2 regions of the Erwinia sp. AC075 genome follow, and region 2 is predicted to be linked to the other one. Evidence: riboswitches for the same ligand, from Rfam matches in the RefSeq annotation. Region 2 holds a riboswitch; the other holds the start of a gene.

Region 1 (3,402 bases), on a different contig from region 2:
GACGCTGCTCGCGCACGTCCCTGCCGCGCAAGGCTTCGCAGATTTCCGTATTAACCGTCCTGACAGCATCCAGTACGCCTTTACCGCCAAAACGGTGTACGTCGCCGTCGCGGCGCTCAGCGGCCTCGCGCGAGCCGGTGCTGGCCCCGGAAGGCACCGAGGCCCGCGCCATCATTCCGTCCACGGTCCGGGCTTCGACTTCAACGGTGGGGTTGCCGCGAGAGTCAAGAATTTCACGGGCGGTCACGTTATCCAGTGTAAAGCGCATAGAGTTTCTCCCGGTTCAGTCATTCAGGTGAGTGATAAGCACATCCACCGTGAGGTGGTTAATGTATTCCGCCGAGCGGGACGTCAGCATTCCCATAAAGCGGTTTCGGTGCCCGGCAAGCACGAGGTCCACGCCCAGCTCAGCGATGCACTTCTCCACGTCCTCAAAGCGGCGCATGGTCACCAGCTCCCGCATGTCTACCGTCTCAGGCACGGAGGCCGCCAGCTCGCTCATAAACGCTTTGGATTTCAGCACCTCTTCCGACACGACGTCGTCCATCAGGCTGTCGGACACGTAGTTCATTTCCCGGTAGTCGTCGCTGATGTGGGCCAGGGTGATTTTCATGCCGAGCGGCTGCGCCAGCGCGACCGCCCGCTTCAGCAGGAGGGTGCCGTCGTCTTTATCGTTCACAAGTATCAATGCATGGGTGTAGCAGGTCATAATGAACTCCCGTTCTGGTTGAGGCGGGACTCAAGCCACGGCAGAAGCTGTTTTTTGCGGCTGAGCATACCCGGTACGGAGCAGGAGGCCGCGTTAACGCTCTCCCGCCCGGCGAAATAAAGCGTTGAAAACCCGGCCCGGATGTCGGTCAGCATCAGCACCGCCAAACCAGCACCCGACTGGTCTGCCAGATACGCCAGGGCAGCGAGCAGGTCGTCCATCACGGTGGCAACCTGTGACGGGGAGCTGACCTCAATCTGGGCGATGCGCACGTCAGTGCCGGCAATGACGAAGGCCTTGAGGTCCCTGTCCAGCAGCAGCTGTGCGCTGAGGCCGCTGACGTCAGTTTTTGCCGTAAGGAGGTCACGGGCGAAGGCTCTGCGGTTTACGCCGGACAGTACGCCCAGCTCGGTAGCCGAACGGATATCGTCTTCGGTCGTGGTGGGCGAGCGAAGATTCACGGTGTCGCTCAGGAGTGCACCCAGCAGAAGAATGGCAAGCGTCGGGGGCAGCGTGCGTCGCGCTTCAGCGTTCATAAGCAGCCACAGCAGCGTGGCGCTGCTGCCAAGCGGGCGTATGTGTACCTCCGGCGGCAGTTGCGTTATCAGTCCGCCCAGCCGGTGGTGGTCAGTGATCCCCACGATGTTGCTCCGGAGCAGGTCGTCAGGTCCCTGCGCCGGCTCGGTGAAATCGACCAGCCAGACCCGTTCATCCTGTAGCGGAATATCAAGCCGTGGCGGCAGCGTGAGTCCGGCGGTGTCAAAGATAAAATGGGTTTCGCGGTTAGCTTCGCCAAGACGCCATGCGCGGGCGTCCATGCCGCGCCCGGTCAGCCAGTGCGCGGTGACGAAGGCCGTGCAGATGGCGTCGCTGTCAGGATTGATGTGGCCAAAAACGTGTATCACAGGTCTCTCCCCGAAGAGGGAAGTACGCAGGCCGGGAAGAAAGTAAGGACGGCCTGACGCACCTCCTGAAAATCAAGAGTCGCATCAGGCGTCATCAGCTCCGGAACGGAGCGGTTGGGAAAGGTGGAACGCCATCACCTTGTCATATGAGTATAGAGCCGGTTGCAAAACCTGTCAGTATTATTCTGCTGGCGCCCTCAGCCTGCCAGCGCAGCCCGTGCCTCGCAGAGTACCCGGCGAATGTTTTCCGTCACCGCCGGACTCGTGCAGAGCGAAAGCGGACTGGGGTGCGGCATCGTCAACACGGGGACGCCGGGGTACAGATGATTGACCGTCCCGCGGGCCTGAGCCGCTACGGCACCGGCCAGCACCACCACGCGCAGCGCGGGCAGATACGCCAGCACGTCCTCAAGCAAGGCGCAGCCTCTGCGGATGTCCGCCGCTGACGGCCGTTTCTGCAGCCCGTGACTGACCCAGGGCACCGTATTCCACAGCACGCTGTCCTGACGCGAAATACCGGCTTCCGCCAGAAACCGCCCAAGGTTCTGCTGGGCCGGCCCCGGGTTATCACGCGACACAAACCGCGGTGACGGGCTGCTGCGCGCCGGCGACTGCAGCAGGACGAGCAGTCCGGCCCTAACCCCGCCGTCAGCCGGATCAAACCACGGCAGTTCTGCACCGGCCTGACGCTGGCCGCTGACCCAGCGATTCAGCGCGGCCACATGCGGCGCGGTGACTGCCGCGAGGCATTCCTCGCGTAAAAACGAGTCCTGCATCGATGTGCTGGTTTCACTCACGGCTTCCGATCCAGGCCTGCCAGACAGGGAGAAACAAACAGTTTACCGCTCCATGCCCCACGCACTGTTTTCACCGCGACAAGCAGCCACATGGCCGCCAGTATGACGACAAGAAGCGCACCGAAGCCTTTAAAGAATGCGAGGTCAATCAGGGTAGACAGCTTGAGCGTGGCCACGGTGTACACGCCCAGCGGGAAGGTAAAGCCCCACCATCCAAGGTTGAACGGGATGCCTTCACGGAAGTATCGCACGGTTATCAGCGTGGCCAGCAGCATCCACCACAGGCCGCAGCCCCAGAAGAGAATGCCGGCAACGAACCCCACGCCCTGCGCGATGTGACCGATTTCCGGCATGCCCGCCGCGGCAAACACCCCGGGCGCATCTCCGCCGATGACCAGCATGCCGAGCGAGCCGGTGCCAATCGGACCCAGCGCCAGCCAGCTTGAGGCCGCCATGCTTTCGTGCGGTAGCTTGTGCAGCGCCATACGCAGCAGCAGAATGGCGAGGATGCTCAGCGCCACCGGCACGGAGTACGCCCACAGCACGTAGCTGGTAATAATGATGCCGAGCTGCGCGTGTGGGGCAGCAATGTGCGGCGCCAGCAGGCCGCCGCTGACCGCCGCGACCTCGGCTGCCACGACCGGCAGTAACCAGACGGCAGTCATCTGGTCAATACTGTGCTGCTGCCGGGTAAACATCATGTAGGGAATGCACACGCCGCACAGCAGCGACATCGCCACGTCCAGCCACCACAGGGCGTGTGCCACCTGAATAACGTCTGCGCCCCAGCGCGGAAGACCGAACGCCAGCAGGCCATTGATGATGGTCGCCATGCCCATCGGGATGGTGCCGAAGAACATGGACACGGTTGAATGGCCGAAAATGCGCTTTGCCTCTCCGAAGTACATCACCCAGCGGGCCAGATACATCACGGCAAAGACGCTGAACAGGAGGATGTTAAACATCCAGAGCCCCTCGGCGACAAGGCGCA
Region 2 (3,402 bases):
CTGTGGTGGCTGGACGTGGCGATGTCGCTGCTGTGCGGCGTGTGCATTCCCTACATGATGTTTACCCGGCAGCAGCACAGTATTGACCAGATGACTGCCGTCTGGTTACTGCCGGTCGTGGCAGCCGAGGTCGCGGCGGTCAGCGGCGGCCTGCTGGCGCCGCACATTGCTGCCCCACACGCGCAGCTCGGCATCATTATTACCAGCTACGTGCTGTGGGCGTACTCCGTGCCGGTGGCGCTGAGCATCCTCGCCATTCTGCTGCTGCGTATGGCGCTGCACAAGCTACCGCACGAAAGCATGGCGGCCTCAAGCTGGCTGGCGCTGGGTCCGATTGGCACCGGCTCGCTCGGCATGCTGGTCATCGGCGGAGATGCGCCCGGGGTGTTTGCCGCGGCGGGCATGCCGGAAATCGGTCACATCGCGCAGGGCGTGGGGTTCGTTGCCGGCATTCTCTTCTGGGGCTGCGGCCTGTGGTGGATGCTGCTGGCCACGCTGATAACCGTGCGATACTTCCGTGAAGGCATCCCGTTCAACCTTGGATGGTGGGGCTTTACCTTCCCGCTGGGCGTGTACACCGTGGCCACGCTCAAGCTGTCTACCCTGATTGACCTCGCATTCTTTAAAGGCTTCGGTGCGCTTCTTGTCGTCATACTGGCGGCCATGTGGCTGCTTGTCGCGGTGAAAACAGTGCGTGGGGCATGGAGCGGTAAACTGTTTGTTTCTCCCTGTCTGGCAGGCCTGGATCGGAAGCCGTGAGTGAAACCAGCACATCGATGCAGGACTCGTTTTTACGCGAGGAATGCCTCGCGGCAGTCACCGCGCCGCATGTGGCCGCGCTGAATCGCTGGGTCAGCGGCCAGCGTCAGGCCGGTGCAGAACTGCCGTGGTTTGATCCGGCTGACGGCGGGGTTAGGGCCGGACTGCTCGTCCTGCTGCAGTCGCCGGCGCGCAGCAGCCCGTCACCGCGGTTTGTGTCGCGTGATAACCCGGGGCCGGCCCAGCAGAACCTTGGGCGGTTTCTGGCGGAAGCCGGTATTTCGCGTCAGGACAGCGTGCTGTGGAATACGGTGCCCTGGGTCAGTCACGGGCTGCAGAAACGGCCGTCAGCGGCGGACATCCGCAGAGGCTGCGCCTTGCTTGAGGACGTGCTGGCGTATCTGCCCGCGCTGCGCGTGGTGGTGCTGGCCGGTGCCGTAGCGGCTCAGGCCCGCGGGACGGTCAATCATCTGTACCCCGGCGTCCCCGTGTTGACGATGCCGCACCCCAGTCCGCTTTCGCTCTGCACGAGTCCGGCGGTGACGGAAAACATTCGCCGGGTACTCTGCGAGGCACGGGCTGCGCTGGCAGGCTGAGGGCGCCAGCAGAATAATACTGACAGGTTTTGCAACCGGCTCTATACTCATATGACAAGGTGATGGCGTTCCACCTTTCCCAACCGCTCCGTTCCGGAGCTGATGACGCCTGATGCGACTCTTGATTTTCAGGAGGTGCGTCAGGCCGTCCTTACTTTCTTCCCGGCCTGCGTACTTCCCTCTTCGGGGAGAGACCTGTGATACACGTTTTTGGCCACATCAATCCTGACAGCGACGCCATCTGCACGGCCTTCGTCACCGCGCACTGGCTGACCGGGCGCGGCATGGACGCCCGCGCATGGCGTCTTGGCGAAGCTAACCGCGAAACCCATTTTATCTTTGACACCGCCGGACTCACGCTGCCGCCACGGCTTGATATTCCGCTACAGGATGAACGGGTCTGGCTGGTCGATTTCACCGAGCCGGCGCAGGGACCTGACGACCTGCTCCGGAGCAACATCGTGGGGATCACTGACCACCACCGGCTGGGCGGACTGATAACGCAACTGCCGCCGGAGGTACACATACGCCCGCTTGGCAGCAGCGCCACGCTGCTGTGGCTGCTTATGAACGCTGAAGCGCGACGCACGCTGCCCCCGACGCTTGCCATTCTTCTGCTGGGTGCACTCCTGAGCGACACCGTGAATCTTCGCTCGCCCACCACGACCGAAGACGATATCCGTTCGGCTACCGAGCTGGGCGTACTGTCCGGCGTAAACCGCAGAGCCTTCGCCCGTGACCTCCTTACGGCAAAAACTGACGTCAGCGGCCTCAGCGCACAGCTGCTGCTGGACAGGGACCTCAAGGCCTTCGTCATTGCCGGCACTGACGTGCGCATCGCCCAGATTGAGGTCAGCTCCCCGTCACAGGTTGCCACCGTGATGGACGACCTGCTCGCTGCCCTGGCGTATCTGGCAGACCAGTCGGGTGCTGGTTTGGCGGTGCTGATGCTGACCGACATCCGGGCCGGGTTTTCAACGCTTTATTTCGCCGGGCGGGAGAGCGTTAACGCGGCCTCCTGCTCCGTACCGGGTATGCTCAGCCGCAAAAAACAGCTTCTGCCGTGGCTTGAGTCCCGCCTCAACCAGAACGGGAGTTCATTATGACCTGCTACACCCATGCATTGATACTTGTGAACGATAAAGACGACGGCACCCTCCTGCTGAAGCGGGCGGTCGCGCTGGCGCAGCCGCTCGGCATGAAAATCACCCTGGCCCACATCAGCGACGACTACCGGGAAATGAACTACGTGTCCGACAGCCTGATGGACGACGTCGTGTCGGAAGAGGTGCTGAAATCCAAAGCGTTTATGAGCGAGCTGGCGGCCTCCGTGCCTGAGACGGTAGACATGCGGGAGCTGGTGACCATGCGCCGCTTTGAGGACGTGGAGAAGTGCATCGCTGAGCTGGGCGTGGACCTCGTGCTTGCCGGGCACCGAAACCGCTTTATGGGAATGCTGACGTCCCGCTCGGCGGAATACATTAACCACCTCACGGTGGATGTGCTTATCACTCACCTGAATGACTGAACCGGGAGAAACTCTATGCGCTTTACACTGGATAACGTGACCGCCCGTGAAATTCTTGACTCTCGCGGCAACCCCACCGTTGAAGTCGAAGCCCGGACCGTGGACGGAATGATGGCGCGGGCCTCGGTGCCTTCCGGGGCCAGCACCGGCTCGCGCGAGGCCGCTGAGCGCCGCGACGGCGACGTACACCGTTTTGGCGGTAAAGGCGTACTGGATGCTGTCAGGACGGTTAATACGGAAATCTGCGAAGCCTTGCGCGGCAGGGACGTGCGCGAGCAGCGTCAGCTGGATAACATCATGCTGGCGCTGGACGGTACGCAGAGCAAGAGTCGGCTGGGTGCCAATGCCATTCTGGGCGTGTCGCTGGCGGTTGCCCGGCTGGCGGCACAGGCCTCGCACGAGCCGCTCTGGCGCTACCTGGGGGGCCTGCAGGCGAACCTGCTGCCCGTACCGTGCATGAACATTATCAACGGCGGCGTGCACGCCCGCGGTCAGGGCGCGGACTTTCAGGAGTTCATG

The links. A riboswitch is a leader RNA that binds a small molecule or an ion and turns the genes downstream of it on or off. The one in region 2 is predicted to bind fluoride.
Region 1: it holds a riboswitch for fluoride, as region 2 does, so the genes downstream of both, AC0IXH_RS18500 (DHHA2 domain-containing protein) here and AC0IXH_RS23905 (DHHA2 domain-containing protein) in region 2, are expected to answer to the same signal.

What each region holds. Positions count from the first base shown of each region.
Region 1 covers NZ_CEEDEU010000001.1:3,943,480-3,946,881, reverse strand. Annotated here, with positions in the region: gene eno (phosphopyruvate hydratase) at 1-268, opposite strand, end outside; gene AC0IXH_RS18505 (universal stress protein) at 284-709, opposite strand; gene AC0IXH_RS18500 (DHHA2 domain-containing protein) at 706-1,614, opposite strand; fluoride riboswitch at 1,693-1,762, opposite strand; gene AC0IXH_RS18495 (uracil-DNA glycosylase) at 1,812-2,411, opposite strand; gene AC0IXH_RS18490 (TDT family transporter) at 2,408-3,402, opposite strand, start outside.
Region 2 covers NZ_CEEDEU010000002.1:37,192-40,593, forward strand. Annotated here, with positions in the region: gene AC0IXH_RS23895 (TDT family transporter) at 1-759, shown strand, start outside; gene AC0IXH_RS23900 (uracil-DNA glycosylase) at 756-1,355, shown strand; fluoride riboswitch at 1,405-1,474, shown strand; gene AC0IXH_RS23905 (DHHA2 domain-containing protein) at 1,553-2,461, shown strand; gene AC0IXH_RS23910 (universal stress protein) at 2,458-2,883, shown strand; gene eno (phosphopyruvate hydratase) at 2,899-3,402, shown strand, end outside.